DNA from 4 places in the Exiguobacterium sp. U13-1 genome. Region 4 is predicted to be linked to each of the others. Evidence: riboswitches for the same ligand, from Rfam matches in the RefSeq annotation. Region 4 holds a riboswitch; each other region holds the start of a gene.

Region 1 (7,741 bases), 510 kb from region 4:
GCGTTAAAGGCAGAACAGGCAGGTGCTGATGTACTCGTAGCGGAGGGAGTTGAAGCGGCAGGCATCAATTCGCCGCTCGAGTTAACGACGCTGACCTTGATTCCGCAGCTCGTCGACCGGGTCAACCTTCCCGTCCTTGCAGCGGGTGGAATCGGTGACGGTCGTGGACTGGCAGCTGTTCTGTTACTTGGTGCGGCTGGCGCCCAACTCGGAACACGGTTGATCGCGACGGAAGAGGCGAAGGTTCATTCGGCATACAAGGCGCACTTAATGGAGGCGACCGATACCGATACACGCATCATCGGACGTTCCGTCGGATTCGTCCGACGTGTCCTTGATGGTCCTTACGTCGAACGACTCACAGCAGAGACACCTGCTGCTTTTCTCGATCAGACGAATGAGTCGTATCATATCAGAGGTGCTCTTGAGGGCGATGAGGAGAAAGGGTATGTCAACGCTGGACTGGTTGCGGGATTGATTCATGACGTGCCGACTGTTGCGGAGTTGTTTACGCGCATGATGACGGAAGCAGAGGAACAGCTGAAACAAACGACGACTCGTTTTACGACATGAGCATATAGTGAGGGACCCGTGATTCCACTTGTGGACAGCGGGTTTTTTCATGTTTTTTTGAAAATGGGACATTTGTCCTTTTCAAGTAGGGCACGAGTAAGGTCTACTCTAGTGTAGAGATTAAAGGAGGAGATGACGTGCAAGGAGTCGTGTTTGCTTTGATGAGCGGTCTGTTCATCGCCCTGCAAGGCATATTCAATGCGCGCCTTGCGACAGGCGTCGGACCGTGGTTGTCCGTATTGATCGTCCACTTTGTGGGTTTGATGGGTTGTTTAGTCATTTACAGTTTCGTACGAGACCGGAAAATCGGTGGCTTCCGTCAGTTACCGTGGATTTATGCGAGCGGTGGTTTGATTGGCGTGCTAGTCGTTGTAACGGAACTCACAGCAATCCAAAAACTCGGGATGACATGGGCGATGTGTCTATTACTCGTCGCACAGATTCTATGTGCCTTTCTGATTGATTTAAAAGGATGGTTCGGTGTCTTAAAAAAACAAGGAAATCGTGGTCAGTGGGTTGGTGTGGGTCTCATGCTTGCGGGAGTTGCGATTTTCTCACTTGTCTAAAGGGGGGAATGAACATGGAAACCGTCATTCAACAGTATGGACTGGATACGATTTTGACGGAAGAGACGCGCGCTTGGTTGCGTCAAGAAACCTTCCAAAAAGGAGAACTCCTCTGTACGACAGGGGCATCGATTGACCGGATGTACTTCATCGTCGCAGGCAAGGTCAAGATTTCTGCTGCCTCGTCAGAAGGGAAACAACGGATTCTGCGATTCAAGACACCTCTGACGGTGATTGGTGACGCCGAATTCATCAATGAACGGGAAGTGTTGAATACGGTCGAAGCGGTGACCGACGTCGAGGTGTTGAGCGTGCCATATGCGATTTTACGCGAGCACAATACGACGAACGTCTTTCTGCAATTCCTATTACGGACGATCACAGCAAAATGGTATGCCGACTCGAAATCAGCGTCGCACCATGTGTTGTATACCGTCGAGGAGCGATTTGCGGGATATTTGTTGTCGATTGCTTCTGAAGCCAGTGACAGTTTATTTTATCAGGAGATGCGGACGTCGAACTTACATGACGTCGCTGACTGGCTTGGAACGAGTTATCGTCATCTCAACCGTATCATCACGAAATTATGTGAAGAAGAGATTCTCGTTCGACGACGCGGGAAAATCATCATCGTCGATCTGGAGCGGATTCGCGAGAAGGCGAACGGTAACAGCTATGAGTAAGGAGGAACGAACATGGTAATGGGCATCGTGTGTGCCGTGTTGGCAGGGATGTTGATCAGTTTACAGACGGTACTGAATGCTCGGATGAGTGACGCGTTCGGTGCATGGGCGACAACGACGCTGGTCTTCTTCGTCGGTTTCGTCGGAGCAAGTGTCACCTATGTCCTGTTTCGTGGTGGAACGATTGGGCAAATCCAAAACGTATCGCCGCTCTATTGGTTCGGCGGACTCGTCGGTGTTGGTGTCGTCTTTTGTGTCATGCGTGGAATTCAGTTGCTTGGTCCATCCGTCGCGATTTCTGTCGTTCTGATTTCGCAGTTAAGCTTTGCTCTCGCTGTCGATACGTTCGGTTGGTTCGGTTTACCACAAATTGATTTATCGTTCGGTCAGCTCATCGGTCTCGCCGTCATGGTATGCGGGATCTTTGTCTTGAAGCGGTATCAAGTCGTAGCACCAGAAGAGAAGGCGAAGGATCAGGTAGAACGTGTTTCATAATAATCGAATGCAGAATGAGGACAGTGGAATTTCAATCCACTGTCTTTTTTGACTAGTCTTCTACTTGAATAATACGTTTTCTGAAATAGAGTGAGAAAACAAGGATAAGAAGACCACTGTACAACATGATCGTCGTGATCGAAACGTGAAACGACAGTAAAAACGAGAGGAGCGCGTAAGATAATGGAACGAGACCGTTTGACGCTGCGTTGACGACACTCATGACACGTCCCATCGTCTGTTCCGCACACTGAGACTGGATGAACGTAATGAAGCGAATATTGATGATCGAAGAAAGGACACCAAGTGATAAAAGGATGATCAGGTACAACAACATCTGCTGGGCTTGGCTAAGCAGGAAGAGAAGCAGACCTAAGGCACCAATCAATCGGACCGATGAGGTAAGCTTAATTTCTTTCATCTGCGCAAAACCACTCCAGAGCGCCCCTCCGAGCATTCCCATTTGATAAGCCCCTTGCATATAACTTAAATCCATCGCACTTCCCTGAAGCACATCATGAACGAGTAGTGGAATTCCGAGTAAGAGTGGTCCAAAGAAAAAGAAATTGACACAGATGATAAGAAAAAGTGTCTGCTTGAGTTGCTGAAAGTGAAAGACGTAATGCAGCCCTTCTTTTAGTTCGAAGAGCGCTGAATGCTGAAGCGATCGCTTGATCTTAGATTCACGAATACCATACGTGAAAAGAAGTGTCAGACAGAGTGTCCCGAAAATCACAAGAAAGACGTACGAGTAAGAGGAATAGCTGAGGATGACTCCACCAAGAATCGGACCTGAAAAAAGGGCGATTTGATTAGATGTCTGAATCAGTGAATTGGCTTTAGTGAGCTGTTCTTTCGGAACGAGTGTAGGCAGTAAGGAAGCATTCGCCGGCGAAAAAAATGCATCCACACTACCAAACAGCAAGGCGAATCCTAAAATCGTCAGCAACGTAAGCTGATCGGCATGAAGTAAAACGAGAAGACAAAGAATGAAACTGATCCGTAGACCGCTCGAGATACGCATGATCGTTGAACGTTTATAGCGATCGGATAAGACGCCACCGAATAACATGAGAAAAATACGGGGTAACAAGGTAGCCATGAGGACGAATCCAAGATAGGATGCTTGGTTTAACGTATGGATGACATACCATTGTTCAACAAACAGATACATCGATAACGAAAGGGCAGAGCACATACCGGACCCCCATAAAAATAAAAAGGATCGATTTTTAAACAGCGAGTGTTGCATATCCATTTCAACAGGTAGCATGGGGCACCTCCGATTTAAACCTCGTCATTCTCAAACAGTGGTTCATCAATTGCTAAAGCAGTCGTCATGATGTAAAAGTGCTTTTGATCTTTTTCGTCAGGTGGAGACTGTGTGAACTCGTCTAATAAAGCACGATATTTTGTAGCAAACCGTTGAAAGTCGGCTTCAGACATCGTTAGTTCCTTTTGAAGCGATAAGCTCATCCAGTCCTCGACGTTCGAAGATACGGGAGCAAAAGCAGCTGTCGGAGCCGTAAGGACGCGTGTCTTTGCCCGGTCGAGTACCTCAAGATACGACTGCCGAGTCGCCTCTTTTGTCTCGACGAAGTTCAGAAGGTGATCAGCAGGAATGTATCCTCGGGCAATCGCTTGGTAATATTTCAACAAGTTGCCGCCCTGTTCTTCTGTCCGGACGAGGCGAATTAAGTCATGCTTTTCAAGTTCCCGTACATGATAAAGGACCTTCGCGCGGGATAACGTCAGCAAGTGGGCTAACTGATGCACCGTATGCGGTTTTTCGACGAGAAACATAAGAATTTTTGTTCGTAATGGATCACTGATCACCTTCAATTGTTCATAGCTGCTCAGTATATGAATCGCTTTTTGTTCCATCCAATCATCTCCTTTTTAACTGGTTAATTTTTGTTAACCGTAAAACAAAAGGCTTCATTTGTAAACGATTACAAATTTATGCAAGGGTGACGCAAAGGACAAAGCAGTTGGTTTACATACAAAAAACTGACTCCAATGACATCTCGGTCATCCTCCACTTTCTACTGGAAAGTAGGGGAAGAACGAGATGCTTGAAATCAGTCTCAGCTACTGTGTATGGTTCGAGGTGATTAGACCGTCGTCGTATCTTTCCATTCTTGCTCGATGAAGGCATCGCGACCAGAAGCAGCACGATCTTTTTTATAGTGTTCTGGATTTTTCTTATGGAAGTCTTGATGGTACTCTTCCGCCGGATAAAACTCAGAAGCGGCATCGATCCGCGTCACGATCGGTTGTTTGAAACGATTGCTTGCAGCAAGAGCGTCACGAGAAGCGATCGCTGCTTCATGCTGAGCATCCGTATGATAGAAGATTGCTGGTGCGTACTGCGTGCCGCGATCTTGGAACTGACCGTCTGCATCCGTCGGATCCGTTTGTGGCCAGTAGAGTTCGAGCAGACGCTCGTACGGGAACAGACTCGGATCAAACGTGATTTGAACGACTTCGAGATGTCCTGTCGTTCCTGTTTTAACTTGCTCGTATGTCGGGTGATCGACGTGTCCACCCATGTAACCTGATACGATTCCCTCGATTCCTGGTAATTCTTCAAACGGTGTCACCATACACCAAAAACATCCACCTGCAAATGTTGCTTTTTCCATCCGTATCTTCCTCTCCGTGGGAAATTCCCATTGTATGTCTGACAGCGAGAAAAACGAAAACGACTCCTTCGCTTGGTTGCAAAAGGAGTCGCCGCTTTTTATCAACCAAAGCTTTCGCTTTGCTGGTCGTAGCACCTTGCTATGCGCAGGTTGCTGGGACGTCATCGATCCAGATCTCTCGGTCCACTCTTGATAAGGGTATATGAAGTTGATGTCATTCGTTATCATTGTTGTGATGATACCATTCACAAAGAAAAAAAGTCAATCCTTAGGTTTCAAGGCACGTAAAACGGTCGCTCCGAGTGTTTTCGCACCAACCAACAACGCCTGTTCGTTGATCTCGTACTGCGGATGATGTTGCGGATGATTGACGCGACCGTCCGTATATCCGGAGCCGGTGAAGAAATAACTACCCGGTACGTGCGTTAAGTAATGTGCGAAGTCATCCGCCGCCATCATCGGTGTGAGTGACCGGACAGATGCTTCCGGTAAGAAAGAAGCGGCTTCCTGAACGAGTTTTGTCTCGTCCGGATGATTCCAAAGCGCCGGGTAACCCGTCGTGAAGTCAATCGAATAGGTGGCACCGATGCCGGCACACGTTGTTTTGGCGATAAGGTCGACTTCTTGTCGGAGCTGATGTCGTAGTGTCTCGTTGAACGTCCGAATCTCCCCGACGATGCGTGCTTCACCTGTGACGATGTTCGGAGCCGTTCCCGCATGGAAGGACCCGATCGCAAGGACAGCGGGTTCGAACGGATCGACCCGTCGACTGACAAGGTGTTGGAGGTTACAGACCAGTTGTGCACCGGCGACAAGCGCATCTTTTGTTTTGTGCGGTGCCTGGGCATGCCCGCCTTGACCGTGAACGATGATTTCGAATTCATCGATCGCGCATAATGTATGTCCTTCTCGAAAACCGATCGTACCGACCGGTAAATCATTTTCGAGATGTGTCTCGAAGATCGCATCGACGCCTTCGAGGACACCGGCTTCAATCATTTGGATCGCGCCACCGGGAAAGACCTCTTCACCATGCTGGTGGATGATTCGAATCGTTCCTTGCAATTGATCCCGTAATGGATAGAGTGTAGCAGCAAGGGCCATCACCATCGCCGTATGCCCATCGTGTCCACATGCATGCATGACACCAGGGTGAATCGACCGGAAAGCGAGTGTCGTCTCTTCTTGAAGCGGTAAGGCATCAAAATCTGCACGAACAGCAATCGTCGGACCAGGTTGTTTGCCTTCGATCGTCGCGACGACACCACGACCTCCGACGGCTGTTTCGTGAGGGATGCCCTGCTCCGCATAAAAGTTTGCAATCCGTTCTTGTGTGCGGACTTCCTGGAAAGAGAGTTCCGGATGTCGATGAAAATCACGACGTAACGCGATCATCGTGGGTTCGAATTGTTCAAGTGCTTCAAAAAGTTTAGTTTGCATCTTCAGGCTCCTTTGACGTGTGTCTTTTCGTGAAAATGGGTACAGATACAGGTAATCACGAAAGGGGATAATGAAACATGGGAGAAATCGTCGTCAACGCTGTACTTACAATCAAAGCAGGACTTGCGGATCAAGTCTTCCCGATTCTACAAACGGTCTATCATGCCTCACAAAAAGAAGAAGGGTGCTTACGTTATTCCTTACATCAATCGATCGAGGATGAGCATCAATTCATGCTGTATGAAGTGTATCGTGATGAAGAGGCACTTGAAGCGCATATCGCATCCGATCACTATAAAGCCTACCGTGAACAGATCGAGTTATACTTGATGGATCGACAAGTAACGAAATACGTCGAGATGACATTTTAACGTATTGCGATAAGAAGAGACGAACCCGTCGATTTCGACGGATTCGTCTTTTTTGTCTTACATCGATTTAAATCCGAGGAAATGCTCTTGCCAACGCGGTTCGTAAATCGAGTTGATTTGAAGTTGTGAACCGCCTGCATGGATGAAGTGTTCGCTATCGAGCATGATTCCGATATGCGATGGACCATCTGTATAAGTGTTCTGGAAGAAGACGATATCCGAGCGTTTACCGCTTGCAATACTCGTCCGGCGATTCGTAAAGAAAGCACCGTACCAGTAGCCACGAACGTTCGTCCGACCACCGTATTTTCCAGCCTTGTTCGTCGCGTAGTGAATCAAACCGGAACAGTCAAAACCACCGTTCACGGCATCTTGCGAACCCCATGTGTATGGTGTGCCGATATGTTGGACTGCTGCTTGGATCAGCTTTTCACCACGCGTATTATTCTTTTTAACGACCCGTTTATCGGACGTGATCGTCACAGCGGATACAGGAAGATAAACAGGTGTCCAGCCTGACTGGATGACATAGAAGTTTCCGACTCGATGACGCGGATAAACCCGTTTGCCTTGTTCAACGAGTCCGCTGCCTTTTGGACTTGTCGGACTCGCAAAGAACGACGTCGTCTGTTTGACCGTATAGATTTTCGCCCGGTCGATCGCTTTTTGTGTCAGTCCCATATCGGGTTTGCTCGTGCTGATATAAGGGTTGAGGACGTAACCGGTTTGACCATTTGCCAGGCGAACTTGCCAAAAGTCATCATCAATTGATTTTAGACCAATTAATTTCGTCCCTTTCTTCAAATAGGCAGCTGGGCGACTGTAAGCAACGTCGGCAGAGAAGAGTGGCGTCTGGTCCAGATGGACATAAAATGTCGTGCCTTTTTTTGCTTTTGCCGTCGGCTTGTTCAGTCCGATACGACTCGAATCGACGAAACCAAAGGTGTTTTTATATTTGACGCGTGTAT
Region 2 (7,741 bases), 670 kb from region 4:
AGGATCCAATCTTGGTTTTTCTTCTCGTGCAGAACGTCAAGAAGTGCTGTGACACGCTTGTCTTTCTCATCGCCGTCACGTGTGACGATGATGTTGACGTATGGTGACGACTCATCTTCTGATGCGATCGCATCTTTCAACGGGTTCAGACCGTTATCGATCGCATAGTTCGTGTTGATGAGGACGGCGTCGCCTTCATTGTTTTTGTAGGCTTGCGGAAGAAGTGATGCTTCGATGTTCGTCTTGAACTTGAGTTTCTTCGGGTTCTCCGCGATATCACCGAGTTGTGCATCTGTCGTTTTACCGTCTTTGAGTTTAATCAATCCTTCGTTTTGAAGGAACGTCAAGACACGACCGCGTTCCGCGACGTTTGAGCTCGTCAGGATCGTTGCACCGTTTGGCAACTTATCGAGTGACTTGTATTTCTTCGAGTAGATACCGAGTGGTTCAACGTGAACGCCACCTGCGTTCGCGAACTTATATGATTTGTTTTCTTTCTCTTGTTGCTCGAGATACGGTACGTGCTGGAAGTAGTTTGCATCGATTTCTTTTGAAGCGAGCGCTTTGTTCGGAAGTACGTAATCTTGGAACTTCTTGATTTCAAGCTTGTAACCTTTTGCTTCGTATTCTTTTTTAACGTGCTCAAGAATCTCAGCGTGCGGTACGTTTGATGCACCAACGACGAGTGTTTTGTCGTCGCTACCTGATCCTGATGATTTTTCACCACATGCAGCAAGGCTGATTGCTAAAACGGATACAGCGGCAGTACCTACGAATTTTTTCCAAACTTTCATGAATGATTCCTCCAATATGAATAAAATTTGAATTAACGTTTATCGATTGCACGGATCAGCAAGTCACCAATGATTTGGATGACGAAGACGATCGCTAAGATTAAGAGTGTCGCAATGACGATGACATCGTTTTGAGAACGCTGGAATCCTTCGATGAAGGCCATGTCCCCAAGTCCACCTCCGCCGACTACTCCGGCCATTGCCGTATAACCGACAAGTGAGACGAGTGTGACCGTGATACCAGAAACGATGGCAGGCAACGCTTCCGGGATTAAGACTTTATAGATGATCTGGAACTTCGTCGCGCCCATCGATTCAGCTGCCTCGATGACACCTTTATCGACTTCGCGTAACGCGAGTTCAACCATCCGACCGTAGAACGGTGCAGCACCGAAGATCAGTGCCGGTAATGCTGCCGTTGGTCCGAGGAACGAACCGACGATTGCTGTCGTGAATGGAATCAATAAGATCAGTAAGATGATGAACGGAATCGAACGGAAAACGTTGACGACCAAGCTCAAGATTGAATAAAACGCCCGATTCTTGAATAATAACTCTTCGTTTGTTGCATACAATAATAGACCAATGATCAAACCGAGAACGAATGTCGAAACCCCAGCGATTGCCGTCATATAGACGGTACTGCCTGTCGCTTCCCACACCATGTCCCAGTCTAGGTTGTCAAAGAATGAAATCATCGGTGATCCACCTCCACTTCAACATCACTGGCTTGAAGCTTCGTGATGACCGCTTGTGTTGCTTCTGTTTCCCCAATCAACTGAATGAACAGTGTACCGAGTGCCCCTTCCTGTGATTGACCGACGTTTCCGCCGATGATATTGAACAGGACCGGTGAATCCTTCATGACTTCCGCGAGGATCGGGCTTTCCGCTGTCGATCCGACGAACGTCAACTGAACGATTTTACCGGTTGGGTACCGTTCGCGTAGTTTCGCGAACGTTAACTCGTTTTCTGACGGCGACGTCAATTGTTTGACGAATTCTTTCGTCATCGCTTGTTTCGGGTGACGGAAGACTTCCGCGACCGGACCTTGCTCAACGATTTTACCGGCTTCCATGACGGCGACCCGGTGACAGATTTTTTGAATGACGTGCATCTCGTGTGTGATCAAGACGATCGTCAGTTTCAGTTTCTGGTTGATGTCGACGAGTAATTCAAGGATCGAGTCCGTCGTCTTCGGGTCGAGTGCACTGGTTGCCTCGTCACATAAGAGAACGTCTGGGTTCGATGCCAGTGCCCGAGCGATACCAACACGTTGCTTTTGACCGCCGGATAATTGCGATGGGTAAGCTTTTTCTCGTCCGTCAAGACCAACGAGTTGAATCAGTTCCGCAACCCGTTCCTTGCGGCGAGCTTTTGGAAAGCCACCGAGTTCGAGCGGGAACATGATGTTCTCCTCGACTGTTCGTGACCAAAGTAAGTTGAAGTGCTGGAATACCATTGAGACATTCTTGCGGACGCCTCGTAATTCTTTTGGTTTCAGTGATGTCATTTCGACACCATCGATTTGGATCGAACCACTCGTTGGTGCTTCGAGCATATTCAGTAATCGGATCAGGGTCGATTTCCCTGCTCCGGAATAACCGATTATTCCAAAAATTTCGCCGCGCTCGATTGTCAGATCAACATTCGCGACGGCTTCGACTGCTCCGCGCTTTGAGCGATAAATCTTTCCTACGTCTTGTAAACGAATCACTACTGTCCCTCCTAAATAAAAAAGTGCGCGCGTTTTAGAGCAAACGCGCGCACTTTTCAGTACACAAAACCATTTGCTCTCATCTCCCAGACTTTTGTCTGCTGGAATTAGCACCACTTCGGATTAGATCCGCGGTTGCCGGGTTTCATCGGGCCAGTCCCTCCACCACTCTCGATAAGAGTTTCGGTATTAAGTTTGTAGAATATATTCTGAATATTAGCAGGGGTTATTTTTGTTGTCAAACAGTTTTTTCAGAAACTTTTTCGAGGAACGTGAAAGCACGTGTTAAGTCTTCTTTCAAATCTTCCGCATCCTCAAGTCCAACTGAAATCCGGACGAGACCGTCCGTGATGCCGAGTTCTGCCCGACGTTCTGCCGGGATCGACGCGTGCGTCATCCGTGCCGGAACCGAAATCAGACTCTCGACGGCACCAAGACTCTCAGCAAGTGTGAAGAAATGTGTCGCCTCGACGAGTTTTTCTGCGTTCGCTGCTGAACCGACATCAAAGCTGATCATCCCACCAAATCCAGTCGCTTGTTTCGCTTGGATCTCGTGACCAGGATGCGATGCAAGTCCTGGGTAGAAGATGTTCGAGACGATATCTTGCGCTTGTAAGAACGCGACGAGATCATGTGCTGTCTCTTCGATCGCATCCATCCGGATACCGAGTGTACGAAGACCACGGACGAGCAAGAAGCTGTCTTGCGGTCCAAGCACGCCGCCTGTCGAGTTTTGGATGAAGTGCATCTCTTCGCCGAGCGCATCATCTTTGACGACGACAAGTCCAGCGACGACGTCCGAGTGTCCGCCGATGTATTTTGTCGCACTGTGCAAGACGATGTCTGCACCGAGTGCGAGTGGTTGTTGATGATATGGTGTCGCGAACGTGTTGTCGACGACGAGTTTAAGATCGTGACGTTTTGCGATTGTTGCGATTGCTTCGATGTCCGTTACTTTCAACAACGGGTTCGTCGGTGTTTCAACGTAAACGATCTTCGTGTTGTCTTGAATCGCTGCTTCCGTCGCTGCAAGGTCCGTCGTATCGACGAATGTCACTTGGATGTTGAACTTCGGTAAGACGCGTTGCATCAAGCGGAACGTACCACCATAGACGTCATCTGTCATGACGATGTGATCACCAGACTCAAGCAAATGGAAGACGGCATGGATTGCTGCCATCCCAGAACCGAAGGCAAAACCACGTGCGCCGCCTTCAAGATCTGCAATCAATCGTTCGATGCTCGTCCGTGTCGGGTTCGCTGTTCGTGAGTATTCATATCCGTCCTTGAGTTGACCGATTTTATCCTGCTTGTATGTGCTTGTTTGATAGATCGGTGGTGTGACGGCTCCTGTTGCCCGGTCGACACCTGTTCCTCCATGAATCAATGCTGTCTTCTTACGCATGAGTTTCGTCCACCTTTTCAAAGATTTGTTGGCTTAAATAGCGTTCGGCACTGTCTGCGAAGACGGTGACGATCGTACTGCCGGGGTGACGCTTTGCGATATCAAGCGCAGCAACGAGCGCTGCACCTGCTGAACTACCAACGAGTAATCCTTCGCGAGCGGCGAGTGTATGGACCGCATCAAACGCATCACGGTCAGAAATCGTATGAATCTCGTCAACGAGTTCACGCGGAACGAGACTTGGCCATTTTGCTGTTCCAATGCCTTCCGTCTTGTGCGGACCGGCTGGACCACCGTTTAAGACGGAGCCTTCCGGTTCGACGATTGCTGCTTTTGTACCGAGACGTTGTTTTAAGAAGTCCGCTGTTCCGGCGAACGTACCACCTGAACCACAACCGGCAACGAACCAGTCGATGTGCGGCAAGTCCGCAATCAGCTCAGGACCGAGTGTCCGCTGATACGTGACTGGGTTCTCTTCGTTTTCGAATTGTAACGGAACGTAACTGTTCGGAATTTCCTGACCGAGTTCTTTTGCCCGGTCGATCGCCCCTTGCATATCGAGTTCAGTTGGCGTGTTGACGACGGTTGCGCCGAGTGCCCGCATCAACGTCTGCTTTTCCTGACTGAATTTTTCCGGAACGACACAGATGACTTGGAGATCGTATTTTTTAGCGGCGAGCGCCAAGCCGATGCCGGTATTCCCGGCTGTCGGCTCGATGATCGTACCGCCTGGTGTCACATGTCCGTTTTCGATTGCTGCATCAACGAGTTGAATGCCAAGGCGGTCTTTGACGCTGCCCCCAGGGTTCATCCATTCGAGCTTCGCCAAAATGCGCGTACCAGCAGGCAAATCGAATGAAGTGATCTCGTAGAGTGGTGTGTTTCCGACGAGGTCGCGGACGTTGTTCGCGATCATCCGAAGACGATGTCCCATTCATCACGACCGGCAAGCATTTTCTCGGCATAGTGCTTCGCTCCTTTGAGGTCATGTGCGCTCGCAAATCCACATTGGACTTCGTTTTGCGCTGGAATCTCTTCTGCTGCGAGGACGTCATTCAATGTTTTCTCAACGAGTTCGCTCATTTTTTCGACCGAGTCGAAGTTCATCATCGCCATGTAGAAACCTGTTTGGCATCCCATTGGCGAGACATCAATGACATCATCCGAGTAGTTGCGGATGTTTTCAGCAAGTAAGTGCTCGAGTGTGTGCATCGCACGCATCGGCATTTGCTCAACGTTTGGTTGCGTGAAACGGATATCGTATTTGACGACTTGGTCGACTTTACCTTCTTTATAACCCGCGACGCGGATATAAGGTGCTTTGACTTTCGTGTGATCCAGGTTAAAGCTTTCGACGTTCATTTTTTGAAGTGCCATGATTTATTCCCCCATTTTCTCGGCTTCTACGAGCCAGACGAAGTGATTGTATTGTATAAATTTAACAGTGAATCCCCGTGCTGTAAACAATTCTTCCATGACTGGAATCAAAGGGTAGAACTCGCGTTCGAGATCTTCCGCTAACGCATCGAACCCTTGAGCACGTGCTTCGCGTATCGTTTGCAAGCGTGCCTCTTCTGAGACGAACATCGTATCCGCGTAGACGATTTTTCCGTCTGCCGGTAAATGTGATGCCATCAGTTCGATTGCTTCTCCCTTTTCCTCATCCGTTAGATGATGAAACGCATACGTGGAGACGAAACTGCGTGCTTCCTTCGCTTCGAACGAGAGGAAGTGACCATCCTGTACATCAAGCGATGGAATCTTTTCCTTCAGGATCGCCCGCATTTCCGGACTTGGTTCGACGGCGAGTACGGCGTCGTGACGTGCCAGAAGACGTTGTGTCAGGTTCCCTGTGCCTGCTCCGAATTCAATGACCGGCGACTGCGCTTTATCCGCTACTGTATCCAAAATCTCATCGTATCGACGAAAAACCTCTTTATACTCCGGATCGTGTCCGGTTACTGTCTCGTCATACGTCGATGCCCATTCTGTGAAAACATCCATAAAACGTACTGTCATGCCTTGTCGTCCTCCATCTCACCAGTTAATTCCGAGTAATCGGATATGAATTAAAGTAATTTTCCTTATTCGCATTGTAGCAAGGAGATGCTATCCTGGCAAGCGACCGGCTCGAAAAACTTCCAGAAAACAAAAAAAGGCGTTGCCGGCGAACCGACAACACGAATAATGTGGTTAGAAATGCTACGAAGGAAAACCCAGCTCCATTCGGAATTGTTCGCTCTTCCGCGTGGAGGACGGCGCCTGTTCGACATGATCGCCAGCTTACGTTCACTTCCTGATCAGTCCTTTCGATCCACCACCTGTTCATTGCACCGCTTCGTCTTTGGGGGACGACTTAAGGGGAAACAATACACCGGCTTAGGATGGGAGAAAGGGTTCAGGACTTGAATCGTATTGAACGATCATCTCTGCTAGACTTCCTATAATGCATTTCTAGAAGTTGTTATGAATATACCATTCATATTTCGACGTTGTCAACGGATTATTGTAAATATTCCGACAATTTAACAAAAAGAAAAATCCAGTCGGACTTTTCTTACCGTTCTTGACAAAAAGCAAAGACGTTTTGTACGGACTGAAAAGCATAAAGTCGCTCTACGACTTGATTTTCTTCAATTCGCAGCAACGCAGGAACACTCATGACGCGGGCTTCTTCTAAGAAATCCGGAATGAAATTCCCGTTCGCCTTCTGAATCGATTGACCTGATTCCGTCGCTTCGACGATATCTAGCATGCGCTCCGCGATGGCGCATGTCCCGCACATCGGTGCATAGACATACAATAGCCCGTTTTCTGGGACGGTCGTGACCTCTTGCATGACGGTCGCTCCTTTCTTCGTGGTATCTGTCGTCAGTATACAAAAAAAAGAGAGCGGACGAAACGCAAGCGCCTCGTTCACTCTCTTTTCGTTAAGTATTACTCGTTGATCATCGATTTGTATGCTGCAGCATCCATCAATGCCTCGACTTGTGAAGCATCTTCGATTTCGATGTCGACCATCCAAGCACCTTCGAATGGTGACTCGTTGACGAGTTCTGGGGAATCTGAAAGGTTTTCGTTGATGGCAACGACTTTACCAGAAATCGGTGCATATAGTTCCGAGACCGTCTTGACCGACTCGACTGAACCGAATGGCTCGTTTGCTGAGATCGTATCCCCGACTTCAGGCAATTCAACGAAGACGATATCCCCGAGTTCGTGTTGCGCAAAATCCGTGATTCCGATACGCGCCTTGTTTCCTGATACTTCGACCCATTCATGTTCTTCCGAATAGCGTAAGTTGTCTTTTACTTGACTCATTTCCGATTCCCCCTGTGGACTAATTTGGACTAACGTGTTCAGTATACCAAAATCGACTCTGAACTTAATACCATTTTCCTCGATACATTTCTTCCTTGAAGCCGATCGTGACGTCTCTCCCGTCTGTAACGATCGGACGCTTCAGTAACATACCGTCACTTGCGAGCAACTTGTATTGCTCGTCTTCCGATAACTCAGGAAGTTTGTCCTTGATCCCTTGCGAACGGTATGATTGACCGCTCGTGTTGAAGAATTTCTTCAACGGCTCTCCACTCTTTTGATGAAGTTCATGGATCGTCGTTGCAGATGGTGTCTCCTCGACGATATGTTTGTAGTCCACTTCGACACCGTGCTGTTCGAGTGCTTTTTTCGCTTTGACACACGTACTACATTTCGGATAGCCGTACATCGTGACTGTTTTTGTCATGTTCATCACCTCACCTTCAAGAGTAGCAGATGAATCACTTCTGCTTCAAGCTTGCGAGCGCCCCGTCAATCTGATCT
Region 3 (7,741 bases), 470 kb from region 4:
GGTTATCCGAATGTCTTTGCGGCGCATTGGGGCTTGATGAACTCAAAAGGACACCGCGATAACATCCTTCAAAAGAGCTTCAAGCAGGCGGATGTCGGTGTAGCATTCCGAGATGATTCACCGTACTTCACGATTAATTTCCGAACACCTTAATAGAAGAATGGAGGACGATATCGCTCGATGTCGTCCTCTTTTTTATGAGTTAGTTCATTCTATAATACAGGTAGGAGGTGGAACAGTTGGAAATACGTCAATTGACGGCAGAAGATGCAGTACTGTATAAGGCGTTACGATTAGAGGCGTTGCAGAATCATCCGGAAGCATTCGGTTCTGATTATGAAGCAGAAAAAGATCGACCGGTCGAACAGTACGCAACGCGTCTCAAAAGTGAACAGGTATCGACGTTCGGTGCGTTTCATGAAGGAGAACTCGTCGGTGTCGTCACCATCGTCTGTTTAGAGCCAGTGAAGATGAAACATCGGGCGAATCTATTTGCGATGTACGTCACGCCACGCACTCGAAAGCAACAGGTCGGACGACAACTCGTACAAGAGGCATTACGTCGTACATTAAAGCAGCGTCCTGTGATTGAGCAAGTCCATCTCTCGGTCGTCCGGACGAATGAAGCTGCTAAAGCGTTATATCGCTCACTTGGTTTTGAATCATACGCGATTGAACCACGGGCGCTGAAAATCGATGATATGTATCATGATGAAGAACAGATGTGGTATCGGTTTTAACACAAAACGACCGACATTCAAGGAGAGGTAATCTCATTGAATGTCGGTCGTTTTTTGAATCAATTTGCCCATTCAGGCTTGCTGAAGCCTTTAAATGATTTTTCGATGACTGTATTGAAGGCGTCCGATTCGACGGCTGCTTTTAAGTCTTTTGCGACTTGTTTGTCCGCATCTTTCGTTTGGACAGCGACGAGGTTACGGTATTGTTCGTCCATCGTCTCAAGCGCTAACGCATCGAGTAAGTCGAATTTCGCAGCAAGCGCGAAGTTCCCTGGAACAGCTGAGATATCGACACTTTCGACAGCACGTGGCAATTGAGCCGCTTCGAGTGGTTTGATGACGAGTTTCTTCGGATTCTTGACGATATCTTTCTCGGAAACGGTCAGTGGATCGACATCCGGCTTAAGTTCAATCCAGCCTTGTTCTGCCAAGAGGTTCAGTGCTCGTGCTTGGTTCGTCGGATCATTCGGCGTCGCGACTTCAGCACCGGTCTTGACGTCGTCGAGTGTCTTCGCTGTCTTGCTGTATAGTCCCATCGGTGCTGTCGGGACCGTGATGAGTCCTTTTAAATCGAGGTTCTTTTCTTTAGAAAACGTCTTGAGATAGATCGAGTGTTGGAACAAGTTGGCGTCGATGTTTCCGCTACCGAGGGCGATGTTCGGTTGGATGTAATCGCTGAACTCGACGATTTCGACTTTATAGCCTTTCTTTTCGAGTTGTGGCTGGATCGCTTGTTTGACCATGTCGCTATACGGACCACTCGTCGCACCAATCTTGATCGTCTTGTCTTTTTCATCAGCACTGCTGTCTCCACATCCCGCGAGGACTCCTGCACCGAGTAAGGCTGTTGCTAAAAAGGCATATCGTTTTTTCATGATTCCACTCTCCCTTTGTATGTATGATTAGCGTTTATCTGTTTTTCGCGCCAGTTGATTGCCAAGTGCTTGAATACTTTGAACGATAACGATGAGCACGACGATCGTCACGATCATGATGAGATTATCGTAGCGATAGTAACCGAAACGGATCGCGAGGTCACCAACACCACCGCCGCCGACGATACCAGCCATCGCCGAGAAGCCGATCAGACTGATCGTCGTTAATGTGATGCCTTGAATGATGCCGGGAAGTGCTTCCGGTAAAAGGACGCTGACGATGATTCGTAATGGTTTTGCCCCGCACGCTTCCGCTGCTTCAATCAAACCGGGCGGAATCTCACGTAGTGATGTTTCGACGAGTCGCGCGAGAAACGGAATCGCTGCGACACTGAGGCTGACGGATGCTGCCGTCGGACCAATCGTATTGTCGAGCAAGAACTTCGTTAACGGAATGAGGGCAACTAGCAAGATGATGAACGGTAGCGACCGGACGATGTTGACGACGAAATCAAGAACACGTCGGACGGCAAGGTTTTGAAAAAATAATCCGCGGTCGGTGACGAACAAGAGAATCCCGAGCGGAATCCCGACGACCAATGCGAAGGCGAGTGAAATTCCGACCATCCATGCTGTCTCGCCGAGTGCCTTCAAGAGCTCAGGTAACATCGTTTGAATACGATCAAGCCACATCCTGAATCACCTCGAGTGCGTGAAGTTCCGTCGCGAGCCAGTCGAGGGCAGGAGCGATTTGGTCGGATGATCCCGTCAAGCTGACAATCAGGACACCGAAGGCGACGTCTTGAATGTAGTCGACCTTGCCGTGCAAGATGCTGACTGAGATATCGTAACGGCGGATTGCTTCTGATAACGTACTCTCGCCGGTCTTCTCGCCTGTGAACTGCAAGCGGATGATTTTTCCCGGTGTCGCTTGTAAGATGCGTTCCGGTAGCTCGATTTGTAACGCCGTGTCGACATAATGTTGCGTCACCGGATGTTTGGCTTGGCTGAACAAGTCATAGGTAGAGGCGACTTCGACGACTTCCCCTTGCGACATGACGGCGACACGATGACAAATCTGTTTGACGACATCGATTTCATGCGTGATGAGGACGATCGTCAATCCGAGTCGTTCATTCAAATCTTTTAACAAATCAAGAATCTGAAGCGTCGTGACCGGGTCAAGAGCTGATGTCGCTTCATCACATAACAAAACGGTCGGATTGTTTGCGAGTGCCCGGGCAATCCCAACGCGCTGTTTCTGCCCACCGCTTAATTGACTCGGGAAGTTCGTCTCAAATCCTTCAAGTCCGACGAGCGAGACGAGTTCGCGAATGCGCTCCGGGAAATCTGCTCGTTTGACGCCAGCAGCCTTGAGTGCAAAAGCGATGTTATCCGCGACGTTGCGCGACTGGATCAATTGGAAATGTTGAAAAATCATCCCTGTCCGCAAACGAAGTTGACGTAAGTCCGCTTTTGACATCCCGCCGAGCGAGACACCGTCGACCTTGACGGTTCCTTGTGTCGGGTGCTCGAGCCCGTTGATCAGGCGAAGCAATGTACTTTTACCGGCACCGGATTCACCGATGATCCCGAAGATTTCTCCTTTTTGAATCGTCAAATCAACATCTCGTAATGCGAAAATCGGAGTCCGGTCTCGGACGAACCGTTTTGTAATCTGTTTGAATTCAATCATCCGCTCATCTCCTTGTACAAAAAAAGTCGCTTTTTCCTAGTAGCAGAGCAACCAGAAAAAAGCGACGAAAGTGTAAGATTTCGTAACTTATCTCTCAGAATGAAATCCATTCTGTAGGATGTGGCACCGTTCCTGATAGGTGGTTGCCGGACGTCGTTGGGCCTAATCCCTCGGTCGCTCTCGATAAGTAGTTATGCTGTTGGGATTTACTTTAACGGAAATGATTCCCATCTGTCAAATATTTTTTTTGAATTATTCCGCAACAGGTGTCCGGAATAGGTTGAGCGTTCCGATTCGGTCGACGGCCTCTTCCAATCGTTCGACATCAGCAATCAGACTGATCCGGACGTAGCCTTCACCGTATTCGCCGAAGAATGATCCAGGCGTCACGGCGACATGTGCTTCGTCAAGCAGATGATCGGTGAAGCTCTGGGACGTGTAACCTTCAGGAACAGGCAGCCAGACGAAGAAGGAACCGCCCGGACGTGGTCCACTCCAACCGATCGCATCAAGTTTTGCGAACAATGCATCACGTCGTGTTTCATACAAGCTACTTAACTCACGGACACATGTCTGGTCACTCGTCAGAGCGACGGTCGCAGCATGTTGAATCGGTGTGAAGGCACTGACGTAAAGATGTTCCTGATACGTCTCGATGCTTGAGATGACGGACGAATTTCCGATTGCGAAGGCAATCCGGAAGCCTGACATGTTGAAGCGTTTTGAGAGTGAGAATAGCTCGATCCCGACGTCTTTTGCACCTTCCGTTTGCAGGAAACTTCGCGTCGGACCATCGAAACTGATGCCGCCGTATGCTAAGTCATGGACGACACAGATATCATGGGCATCGGCGAAAGCGACTGTCTGTTCGAAGGCTTCTGCCGTCGCCGTAGCGCCTGTCGGATTACTCGGGTAGTTGAGGAACAACATCCGGGCACGCTCGACATCCGTCGTATCAAGTAAGTCGTAATCGGGTAAGAAACCGTTTTTCTCGAGCAACGGAAGCGTAATCGGGAATGCGCCAGCAAGTGCGGCGCCAGACAGGTAATCCGGGTATCCTGGATCGGGGACGATGACACCTTCTCCAGGGTTGACGATCGTCTGCGGTAAGGCGACGATTCCGGCTTTACTGCCGAGGAGAATCGCGACTTCCGTTGCCGGATCGATCGTGACGCCGAATTCAGTCGCATAAAAGCTGGCGACGGCTTGTTTTAGAAAATCATGGCCACGAAACGGTGGATATTGAAGGTTCGTTGGCTCGTCGATGGCTTGTTTTAACGCATCGAGAATATGTACGGGCGTCGTTTGATCGGGTGTTCCTTGACCAAGTGTGATGACATCGTGTCCGGCAGCTTTTACAGCACCGATTCGGTTTGCGAGCTCAGCGAAAACGGGAGCAGGAAGCCGATCAATGGCGATGGATGGAGCGAAATGTTTCATGGATGAATGCCTCCTTCGTGGTATTGTCGTCAAGGATAACGAATATTCAGTCAAAAGAAAAGAACTTTTTCGAAATTCAAAAAAATTGTCGGATAAACAGGTACAGATAAGTGGAGCGGGAATAAAGAGTAGGGAGAGGAGTGAGGAGATGAAGCGAGCTAACTGGAAAGAGGCGGTCGTCTATCAAGTCTACTGGCGTAGCTTTAAAGATTCGAACGGGGATGGGATCGGTGATTTGCGAGGTGTCATCGACAAGCTTGATTACATCGCTTCACTAGGTGTCGATGTCGTCTGGTTGAATCCATGTTATCGTTCACCGGACGTCGATAACGGTTATGATATTGCCGATTATTACGGGATCATGGAAAAAGCCGGAACGATGGGAGATCTACAGGAGTTGATCACGACCGCTCATGCCCGTGGATTGAAGGTCATTCTCGATTTAGTCGTGAACCATACAAGTGACCAGCATGACTGGTTCCGTCAGTCGCGGGAGCGGATCAACGATAAGGAAGACTGGTATATCTGGCAGGATGGCACGAAAGATACGCCTCCAAACAATTGGCGCTCCTACTTTGCGCCAAGCCCGTGGACGTGGAGTGAAGAGCGCGGGCAGTATTATTTTCATTCCTTCGCAAAAGAACAGCCAGACTTAAACTGGGAGCACCCAGCTGTGAGGCAAGCGATCTACGATATGATGAACTGGTGGATCGCTCAAGGGATTGACGGCTTCCGGATGGATGTCATCAACTTGATCAAAAAACGGTCGTTCGAGGATGTCGCCAATCCGTTTGATCTATCGTACCTTGGAAATCAGCCAGGCGTGCATGACTTCCTGCAGGAGATGCATGCGAACGTCCTTGCGGGAAAAGATTTATTCACAGTCGGTGAGATTCCGTTCGTTGGTCCGGAAGACGGTCTGTTATATGTCAGTGAAGAACGAGAAGAACTTCGGACGCTGTTTCACTTCGAAATCGCGGACGACATGGAGGCAATGGATCTCTTACGATTCAAGGAAATTCAGAAACGCTGGTACGACGTCTTATACCCACTAGGTGTCAATTCACAGTTCCTCAACAACCATGATCATACGCGACAAGTGACGCGATTCGGCAGTGAACGGTACCGGGTCGAGAGTGCGAAATTACTCGGTTTGATGTTGCATACGTTACCTGGCATTCCGTACGTGTACCAAGGAGAAGAAATCGGCATGACGGGGATTCGTTTCTCAGATCCATCGCTCTATCAAGACGTCGCCTTTCGCAATCGATACGAAGAACGCGTTGCTGGTGGAGAGGACCCGGAGGTCGTACTCTCATCGATGCAGTTACTCGCCCGCGATAACTCCCGCACGCCGATGCAGTGGGACGACACGCATGAAGCCGGTTTTACGAGTGGGAAACCATGGTTAGCGGTCAATCCGAATTATACAGACATCAATGTCGCGCAGGCAGAAGCCGATCCATCGTCCGTGCTTGCTTTTTACCGATCGTTGATTCAGATGCGAAAGGATCATCCGATTATGGTCTACGGTACGTACCGAGACTTAGCACTCCATGATCCATATCTCTATATCTATGAGCGGGAACTAGAGGGAGAGGTCTGGCGGATCGTCCTCAACGTGCATGATGAACCGATGCAGACTGCCCTCGTTTTACCACATGAAAAATTGCTCGTATCAAACTATCCGGATAGCCCGGATATCTTGCGTCCCTATGAAGCACGCGTCTACCGTTATACTGTTACAGAACAGAAGTGAGTCGTCTGTTGAACGAAAAAACATCCGCGACATATCAGGAACACGTTCGCGGATGTTTTTCATATGCGTATATTATTTGAAAGGTGATGATTTTTTCGTCTGTAAGACCTGAGTGAATCGATCGACGGCTTGTCGCATCTCGTAACTCGGTCCGAGAATGAGGGGACCGTGTCCGACGGCAAGAATATCTGGAGACAGTTCCGTCAGTTGATCAGCTGAGCGAAGGGCAACGTCCGGATCCCATGTCGCGAGTGCGGGGAACGGGAATTGCCAACGGACATCACCGGAGACGGCAAGTCCACCTTGCGTCTGAAAAGCATCTCCAGCGATCAAGGTCCGGCTTCCTTCATGCCAAAGCGAGATTGAGCCAGGTGTATGGCCGGGTGAGGCGATGACACTGAGACTACCGACTTGTTGACCACTCTCGAGTAATCGATCCGGTCGCGTTTTGATGTTTTTCGGAATGCCCCCTTTTAAGGGTGTCGTTTCACCTTCTCGTAGCGTCTCATCCCCGCTGAGCAATGCAGCATCTCGGTAACTGATACAGACTTCAGCGAGTGGGAAGGCGTTCGCCAGGAAATCAAGTGAGCCGACATGATCGGCGTGCGCATGAGTCAGGATGATTGCACCGAGTGGTTTCTCTTGCTGTCGAATGTAGTGATAGAGCGCCTTTGCGTTGATTCCGAGTCCGGCATCAATCAATGTTAAACTGTCTACTTCTTCAAACAGGTAGCAGTTGACCGGGAAAAAGGATGGGGTCGTCTGCAATTGGTGTAAACGTTCGATTGTCGTGACACGCATCGGCTTCACTCCTTCAAAAAATGAATAGTCTTCTTCTTTAGTATCGTCTGTTTTTTTAGATGCGTCTAGACGAATTGTGTGGAAAAAGAGGCATCACCTCTAAAAAGATGATCCCTCCTCTACGAATTATTCAAATGTTACGGCGAAGACGGCACCAGCGTGTGGTGCATCATCTCCATTAGCAGCGGTCGTGACGAGCAATCGATCTTCATAGAAAATCGGACACGTCGGATTTGCGACTGGGAAGTCGACATGATCCAATTTTTCGCCTGTCGCAAGATCCCACCGGGTGATGCATGATCCAGCATAATGTGCGATCCAAGCGTGACCTTCCGCGTCCTTCGTCATACCATCCGGGAACCCTTCTTCCTCTTCAAGGTCAACGGCGACACGCTTATTCGAAAGTGGTGCGTCTGGAGCGTAGTCAAAG
Region 4 (7,741 bases):
CTTTCTGCTAATACCGTTTCCGGCTCAAGCGTCGTTGTTTTTTCAGCAAGTGCCATAGTGTCCCTTCTTTCTATTGAATGTGTTACATGAACTGTTTAAACGAATGGCGAATGACGTCGCCTCGACTAATAATCCCAACAAGACGTCCTGCTTGAAGGATTGGAAGCTTTTTGATCCGTTTTGCGCCAAGTGTCGCCGCAATCTCTTCCATTTCGGTGTCAGCGTCCGCTGTTACGACTTTCCGGCGTGCCAGTTCCATGACAGGTCGGTTCAAGATATGACGAATCCGGTCTTCATAATCTTCTTCGTCTCCTTTGATGACATCTACATATAAGAATGTATCGACGATGATGTCCTTGTGTTTTCCGATCGCGCGCATGATATCTCCGTCACTGATATATCCGACGACTTCTTGCTCAGCATTGATGACAGGAACGCCGCTAATACCAGACTGAATGAATCGTTCGATGACCGTCCGAATCAGATCTGTATCGTTTACCGTGATGACTTCTTGTTTCATCGACTCATTAGCTTTCATCTGAATTCTCCTTTGTCGTTCGTTTCTCATATAAAAAGTTGTATGATACAATTAAAAGAACAAAAATGATTGTATAATACAACTACAACTCTGTCAAGCCTCCTGCTTTTCGGATTGACAGCTTATCCACATTGGGTAATCATGAGGGACAGAGAGACTTTTTTGAAAGGGGAGATACCCGATGTCTCAACAAGCACTCGAAACCATTGAATTGGAGTTAGCGATCCTGATCCGGCGCTTGACGACAGCGACGGCAGACAATCGTAATTTGGATCGTGCTTCCTACCTGTTACTGCGACAATTAGCGGATTCCGGTAAGGTCGGTGTTAAAACACTTGCCCGTGAACTTCAGCTTGATGTCTCGACCGTCAGTCGCCAAGCTGCGGCACTCGATCAGAAGCAACTTGTTGAAAAAGTAAAAGATCCGACAGATGGACGTGCCTTCTTCTATCACATCACAGATAAAGGACAAGAAGAGCTCACGATTTACCGGACAGCGCGCCTCGCGAGCATCGAACGTCTCCTGACGGACTGGCCATCGGATGATGCCGAAGATTTTGGACGCCTGCTCCAACAATTTAATCGTGCCTTGCGCGAACGATAACGGAATCACACCATTAAAAAAACGGATGCGAAATCAATCGATTTCGCGTCCGTTTTTTCGTCATTATTCATGATGTATGAGTAACCTGACAAACCGAACGAATTTGTGCGATGTGTTCAGGTGACGTTCGGCAACAACCACCGATCAATCGTGCCCCTGCCTCATACCATGTCTTCGCGACGGTTTGGAACGACGTACACTGATTCGTACCCGACCATGTTTTTGCGACCGGATCATAGACCTCACCAGAGTTCGGATAGACGATGATTGGCACGTCCGTCAACGCCTTGACGTGACGGATAAAGTCAGTCGCGTAAGATGCCGGAAAACAATTTGCACCGATTGCTGCCAGTTGCGGGTGTTGTCCAACCGTCTCAATACACGTCGCAAGTGCCGTTCCTTCACTGATATGTGTCGCATCTTGAAGCGAGAACGTCAGCCAAGCAGACACTTCTGGGTACGCTTCAAGTATCCGGAACAACACGACCGCTTCCTCGAGCGACGGAATCGTCTCGAATGCCAGCAGATCCGCTCCTGCTTCAATCAACGCTTCGATACGTGGTCTGTGAAAGGCTTCTAGCACATCTGCTGACACCCCGTAATGACCGCGATACTCAGAGCCATCTGCTAAGTAGGCACCATAAGGACCCACTGATCCCGCGATTAATGCGTCACTCTTTCCGCTACGCGAGCGTGCATTTTGCGCCAAGGTGACTGTTTTTCGAATCAGCGCCTGTGCTTCCTCTGTCTTAATATGACGTTGCTTGAATCCTTCAATACTTGCTTGATAGCTTGAAGTGATGGCAACATCGGCACCTACTTCAAAGTAGTCACGATGGACGTGTTCGATCTGTTCCGGTGCTTCGATTAAGAGACGTGCTGACCAAAGCGGGTCGTTCAGGTCGAATCCCTTCTGTTCAAGTTCGGTTGCAAGGGCACCATCTAAAATGAGAAAGGGAACTTCCTGTAATCGTTGATCAACTGGATTTTTGATTCGGGACATCTTCAACACTCCGTTTCTGAGAAGAATTCGTGAACGCATGAACGACATAACAGATCACGATGAATGGAATACCACAGTACAAGGCAATGCGTTGGGTCGGATCAAATCCGATACCAATCAGGGAAATCAAACAAACGACGAAAGCAACGATCGGGACGAATGGAAAGAGTGGTGTGCGATAGACCAATTCGTCGACCGTATGCCCTTCACGGAGGAATTGTTTCCGGAAGCGATACTGGGCAACGCTGATACTCATCCAAACGACGACGACAGCGAGACCGGAAATCGAGACGAGCGCAATATAGACACTTCCTGCTGCATAGATGCTAGACAGCAAGGCAAGTCCTCCGCCAAGCATGCTGAACAATACGGCTCGTAGTGGCACCCCATTTGGCGTCACCTGGGCGAAGAAGCGTGGAATCATGCGTTCGTTCGCAAGCGACCAGAGCATCCGAGAGGCGGCGTAAAGTCCAGAGTTCGCTGCCGACAAGATCGCTGTCAAAATGACGAAGTTCATCACGTCTGCTGCGTAAGGAATTCCGATTCGTTCAAACACGGCGACGAACGGACTTTCGAGTACGCCTTTCCCTTCCGTTGGCAACAAGACGGCTAACACGATGATCGTACCGACGAAAAAGAGAACCAGTCGTAAAATCGTCGTCCGGATCGCAAGCGGAATCGTCCGTTTCGGATCGACTGCTTCACCTGCTGCTACACCGATCAGTTCCGTTCCCGAGTAAGCAAAGTTCACGGCAAGCATCGTCATGAAGATGACGAAAGCGCCATTTGGGAACAACCCGCCTTCGGTTAACGAAGAAAAGAATGGAGCCGGACTACCATCTTGCAGTGGAATGAAGCCGACGATCGCTCCCGCACCAAGTAAAATGAAAGCAATGATCGTCACGACCTTAATCGCTGAAAACCAAAACTCGACTTCAGCGAACACGCGGACCTTCAAGACGTTGATACCAAGGATCATCGCAGCGAATAAGGCGCTGAACACCCACACCGGAATCGACGGGAACCAACGTTGCATCAAAATACCTGCTGCCGTGAATTCTGAACCAAGGGCGACCGTCCACGTCAGCCAGTAGAGCCAGGCGACTGTGTAACCGGTACCGGGTCCGATGTAATTCGTTGCGTATTTATGAAATGAACCGGTTTCCGGCATGTGCACGGCGAGTTCACCGAGACTTAACATAACTAAGTAGACGACGACTGCCCCAATCAAATACGACAAAATCGTCCCGACCCGTCCTGCTTGTTCTAACGTATAACCTGTACTTAAAAACAATCCTGTTCCAATGACACCACCTAACGACAGCATAATCAGATGACGTGATTCCATCTTGCGTCGAAAAGCCCCACTCGTTTTCATGAATTCGTTTCCTCCTCATTCCACCTATTTCAAACAAAAAACGCATCCTCACGGATGCGTCGGTCGACAATTCGGAAATCTTATCGATCGGGTGCAGCACCCGCAGGAATTAGCACAGTATCTTTCGACCTGTTGCTGAGGTTTCATAGGGCCAGTCCCTCCACCTCTCTGGATAAGTATGTAATTGTTCCTAACCCTATCAAGTCTTTTTCGAATTGTCAACACAATTCAGAATACTTCTACCCAAAAAACATTCCGCATCGTATCGTTCCGGAATGTTTGGAGGTCTTATTTTTTGGCGAATAAATCCGCTGTTTTCAAGGCTGCACGAACCGCTTTCCGGTTCAATGTCCCTTGCTGATGTTTCATTTTCTTCGTTTGGGCAGCCAGTTGCGCTTTGAGCGCCGCAATCTCTTGATCCTTTTGAGCCGTTCCTGTTTGTTTCTGCAATGCTTTGATTTTCTTATCTTTTTCAGCTAATTGTGCTTTTGTTTGTTTTTGCGCATCCGCAATCTTCTTCTCTTGTTCCGGGAAGAACCGTTCGAAACGGGCGACTGCTTCTTCAAGACTTACGCCAGAAATCGGCTGGACTGGTGGGAGCAACTCAGTTTGCGCCATTTGACGGTCAAACGGTACATTCTCAGGATAGTTCGTCTCTTGATAGATATGCTCAAGATCATTCACGTTCAAGAAGTCAACGAAGTTGTCGAAGTTACGCGCTTGAACACGTGCTGGACTTTGGAAGTCAGCGTTGGCTACGATGTCGGATAATTGTGTATCCGCTTTGATGTCGTTCGCCCAAATGTGCGTCAATTGATGGTAATCCGTCAATTCGCGCATCCGTGCATCTTTTGGAATGAGGATACTCGGCGTACCCGCAAGCGTCGCTGTGATGTTTCCGTGCAAGCGCGCACCAAAACTAAGGTCTGCTTGTCCGATGAAATCGAACCATGTCTGTGCGTTCAAGAAGAAACGGACCCGATCATTCATATAAGCAGGATCCGACATCTTCACCGGATAGTTCGTCACTGAAAGATCTGCGATCGGGTGCGTTCCTGTGTACGTTAACTTCAGTTCCTTCATCCACTGGGGAATGAAGTAATGATTCGGGTATTCTTCCATTCCGCGTGTAATGAAATCAAGGACGTTTTGTGGAGCCAAACGTGACGAGTTGACCGTAATCATCGACTCAGGTGTGATGTTCGTTTCACGGATGTGCAAGTCGCGACCAAACGCGTACATCGAAGGACATCCAATGACACGATGATCGATCCCTTCGCGGAAACCAAGACGTGTTAAGTATTTCGATGTGATCTCTCCGCGAAGACCAAGCATGCTTGAGCGCTCGAGAACGGCACTGACGAATGCTTTAACATCTTCATCGAATGGGAATCCACCATCTAAGTCTGGTTCAAACGGTGCACGTAATCCTACACCGATGACGACGACTGGAATCTTTAATTTTTTGATGAGACGTGTATATTTCCGTAACGTCGGTACGAATTCTTTTCGGAATGCGTCCGCTAACGGAATGACATAAAGATCAAAGTTGGCATTGATTTCGTCTGCCCGTTCTTCGTCGTAATAGTAATAGTCAGGTGTAATCGTCGTACCTTCTGTCATCAACGTCCGAAAGATACTGTATTGATAGATAAGATTTCCAACGTTTCCTCCAATGGAATTATGTTTCATCAAATAAGGAGCATCGAACTGTTCGAATGGTGTCATACCTGCACGAATAATAATACGTTTCATAATGGATAAACTTCCCCTCTCGTCTGCTTCATTCGTCCTCGCAAGAAAAAAAATACGGAAAAATATATTATCAGTTTTTTTCAATCTCATTAAGAATAGATGAATTTTATTTCGGAAGTCAACGATTCCTAAGGGAAACAGGTCTTTCGTCATCAAAACGAAACATTTGCATTACTCCATAATTTTTCTAAAATAGAAAAATGTAACTATTTAATCGTTTTGAGATACATGCGCAGATTCGCTTCGACTAATTTCAAGGCATTCATCTGATCAGTCGTAGAAGGCTTCAATAACGCACTGAAAAAATGTTCCACTTCGACGGGCTGACCCTTTTCCATGTCCCGTAACATCGACGATTTCATCGTGTTTTCCATTCCATGCATCTGTTTCAACAGCACCGCTTCTACATCGTCATTAAAGACTGCGCCTTGTTCTTCCATCGCCTGTTTCGCTTCCTTCATGACGTCTAGGATCATTTGACGCCCGACAGCTTCTTGCCGAATCGGACCAATAGCTGAGCGAAATAGCGTCGTCACGCCGGCGAATGTCGAAATGAAGAGATACTTTTGCCACATGTCATCCATGATATGCATCGAGTACATCATTGGTGCCTTCGCTTTCGCAAAACACGCTGCGATCTCCTCTAGACGCGCTGTTGGTTTACCGGTTCGTGAACCAAACAACAGCCGATGGGACGGGCTTGTCTGTAAAATGCGCCCTTCTGCATCAAGCGTCGACTCAATGAAGCAAAGACCTCCTAGTACTCGATCTTCTCCAAAGACTTCTGTTAACCGTCGTATGTGTTGCATGCCGTTCAACAAAGGAATGATGTACGTCTCGCTCGAAACGAATGGCGCAAGGTCCTGTAGGACGTCATCTAAGTGATAGGCTTTCGTCGAAAGCAAGATGACATCAAATGCACGATCCGGTCGCATGTCTCGTGTTATCAACTGAGGTGTAATCGCGATATCACCATGAGGACTAGTGATGTGTAGTCCTGTTTTTTGTAGTTGTTCATATCGATTCGGACGGACAAGGAAGGTCACCTGTTCTCCTTGCTCAGCAAGACGACCTCCGAAATATCCTCCAACTGCCCCTGCACCTACAACTAACATGTTCATATGTACTACCTCCTCCTTACCCGTTCTGTGCGTTGCTTACTCCTTCACCCTAACATATTTGGAACCGATTTCCTGGTTTCTGCGTGGATCGATTCGTTTTAAGTTAAGCGTTTGCATTTTAGAAAAAAACGTATATACTAACTTGTATACAAGTATACTCACTTTAGAAATCAGGTGATTCCATGTCAGAACTGTTATACCCCTTGAAGTGGTTAGCAAAAGCTTCCGCCGGAGATCGTGTCGCACACGAGCTACGGATGCGCATCATTTCAGGAAAGATTGAAAGCGGTACCATTTTATCTGAGAACAAATTAGCCTCTGATTTTTCAGTCAGTCGCTCGCCTGTCCGCGATGCGTTAAAGGTCCTTGCATCCGAACAATTGATTCGTCTCGAGCGAATGGGAGCGGTCGTCGTCGGTTTGTCCGAGCGCGACATTCAGGAAATCTATGATGTCCGGCTACTCATCGAAACGTTCGTCTTCGAACGACTCGTTAAGATCGAACGGTCTGAACTTGTCCGTGAACTCAGTAAGATTCTCGAAATGATGAAGGTTGCCATCAAATATAAGGATGCCGATGAATTCTCCTTCCAGGACGTACTTTTTCATGAAACGATCATCCGCTCGATTGATCATGGATATGTCAGCATGATTTGGCAAAATCTCAAACCGGTCATGGAAAGTTTCATCCTCCTATCGATGCGGGTACGATTCGAGGAAGACATCGAAGACTTCGAACGCATCCTCGCGAACCACGCCTTGTACATTGAAGCGATCGAGACAGGGGATCGTGAACGGATGGTCGCTTCCTTACATCAGAACTTTGATGACGTCCAGGAAGTCGAAGATCTCTGGAAAACGCAACAAATGATGTCGAAAGGAGTCGATTCACATGACTGAATACATGTTAGGCGTCGATATCGGAACGACGAGTACGAAAGCGGTCTTATTTACGACAAAAGGAGAGGTCATCGGACAAACGAACGTCGGTTACCCGCTCCATACACCGAACCGCTCGACGGCGGAGCAGGATCCGGAAGAAATTTTTGATGCTGTACTCGAAGCCATCCGTTTGATCACGAAGCGTTATCCGAGCATGTCACCGAAGTTCGTCGCGTTCAGTAGTGCCATGCACAGTTTGATCGCAATGGACGCACAGCATCAACCATTGACTGCCTGCATCACGTGGGCAGACAGTCGGAGTGAAGCATGGTCGAACAAGATCAAGGAACAATATGGTCTATCGATCTATCACCGGACCGGGACACCGATCCACCCGATGTCACCGCTCAGCAAAATCAGTTGGCTCGTCGAAGATCGTCCGGAGCTCCACGCTCAAACGA

Evidence for each region. A riboswitch is a leader RNA that binds a small molecule or an ion and turns the genes downstream of it on or off. The one in region 4 is predicted to bind S-adenosylmethionine.
Region 1: linked by a shared signal. The riboswitch ahead of msrA (peptide-methionine (S)-S-oxide reductase MsrA) and the one ahead of ESP131_RS01900 (amino acid permease) in region 4 are both predicted to bind S-adenosylmethionine.
Region 2: linked by a shared signal. The riboswitch ahead of ESP131_RS15025 (methionine ABC transporter ATP-binding protein) and the one ahead of ESP131_RS01900 (amino acid permease) in region 4 are both predicted to bind S-adenosylmethionine.
Region 3: linked by a shared signal. The riboswitch ahead of ESP131_RS16020 (methionine ABC transporter ATP-binding protein) and the one ahead of ESP131_RS01900 (amino acid permease) in region 4 are both predicted to bind S-adenosylmethionine.

The regions. Positions count from the first base shown of each region.
Region 1 covers NZ_CP015731.1:869,847-877,587, forward strand. Annotated here, with positions in the region: gene ESP131_RS04510 (NAD(P)H-dependent flavin oxidoreductase) at 1-573, shown strand, start outside; gene ESP131_RS04515 (DMT family transporter) at 711-1,139, shown strand; gene ESP131_RS04520 (Crp/Fnr family transcriptional regulator) at 1,154-1,822, shown strand; gene ESP131_RS04525 (DMT family transporter) at 1,835-2,317, shown strand; gene ESP131_RS04530 (MFS transporter) at 2,370-3,590, opposite strand; gene ESP131_RS04535 (winged helix-turn-helix domain-containing protein) at 3,605-4,201, opposite strand; gene msrA (peptide-methionine (S)-S-oxide reductase MsrA) at 4,432-4,962, opposite strand; SAM riboswitch class I at 5,058-5,161, opposite strand; gene ESP131_RS04545 (M20 metallopeptidase family protein) at 5,224-6,402, opposite strand; gene ESP131_RS04550 (putative quinol monooxygenase) at 6,480-6,773, shown strand; gene ESP131_RS04555 (C40 family peptidase) at 6,831-7,741, opposite strand, start outside.
Region 2 covers NZ_CP015731.1:2,896,534-2,904,274, forward strand. Annotated here, with positions in the region: gene ESP131_RS15015 (MetQ/NlpA family ABC transporter substrate-binding protein) at 1-794, opposite strand, end outside; gene ESP131_RS15020 (methionine ABC transporter permease) at 827-1,492, opposite strand; gene ESP131_RS15025 (methionine ABC transporter ATP-binding protein) at 1,489-2,511, opposite strand; SAM riboswitch class I at 2,588-2,692, opposite strand; gene ESP131_RS15030 (bifunctional cystathionine gamma-lyase/homocysteine desulfhydrase) at 2,750-3,916, opposite strand; gene ESP131_RS15035 (PLP-dependent cysteine synthase family protein) at 3,909-4,832, opposite strand; gene ESP131_RS15040 (S-ribosylhomocysteine lyase) at 4,829-5,293, opposite strand; gene ESP131_RS15045 (class I SAM-dependent methyltransferase) at 5,297-5,935, opposite strand; gene ESP131_RS15050 (thioredoxin family protein) at 6,474-6,755, opposite strand; gene gcvH (glycine cleavage system protein GcvH) at 6,854-7,237, opposite strand; gene ESP131_RS15060 (arsenate reductase family protein) at 7,302-7,664, opposite strand; gene ESP131_RS15065 (DinB family protein) at 7,699-7,741, opposite strand, start outside.
Region 3 covers NZ_CP015731.1:3,100,315-3,108,055, reverse strand. Annotated here, with positions in the region: gene ESP131_RS16040 (CAP domain-containing protein) at 1-153, shown strand, start outside; gene ESP131_RS16035 (GNAT family N-acetyltransferase) at 240-740, shown strand; gene ESP131_RS16030 (MetQ/NlpA family ABC transporter substrate-binding protein) at 800-1,615, opposite strand; gene ESP131_RS16025 (methionine ABC transporter permease) at 1,643-2,308, opposite strand; gene ESP131_RS16020 (methionine ABC transporter ATP-binding protein) at 2,298-3,311, opposite strand; SAM riboswitch class I at 3,396-3,501, opposite strand; gene ESP131_RS16015 (aminotransferase class I/II-fold pyridoxal phosphate-dependent enzyme) at 3,564-4,751, opposite strand; gene ESP131_RS16010 (alpha-glucosidase) at 4,900-6,510, shown strand; gene ESP131_RS16005 (MBL fold metallo-hydrolase) at 6,583-7,311, opposite strand; gene ESP131_RS16000 (SMP-30/gluconolactonase/LRE family protein) at 7,438-7,741, opposite strand, start outside.
Region 4 covers NZ_CP015731.1:360,552-368,292, forward strand. Annotated here, with positions in the region: gene ESP131_RS01880 (MFS transporter) at 1-56, opposite strand, end outside; gene ESP131_RS01885 (CBS domain-containing protein) at 83-538, opposite strand; gene ESP131_RS01890 (MarR family winged helix-turn-helix transcriptional regulator) at 720-1,142, shown strand; gene mmuM (homocysteine S-methyltransferase) at 1,210-2,145, opposite strand; gene ESP131_RS01900 (amino acid permease) at 2,120-3,523, opposite strand; SAM riboswitch class I at 3,601-3,702, opposite strand; gene ESP131_RS01905 (polysaccharide pyruvyl transferase family protein) at 3,812-5,278, opposite strand; gene ESP131_RS01910 (ketopantoate reductase family protein) at 5,485-6,399, opposite strand; gene ESP131_RS01915 (GntR family transcriptional regulator) at 6,582-7,298, shown strand; gene gntK (gluconokinase) at 7,291-7,741, shown strand, end outside.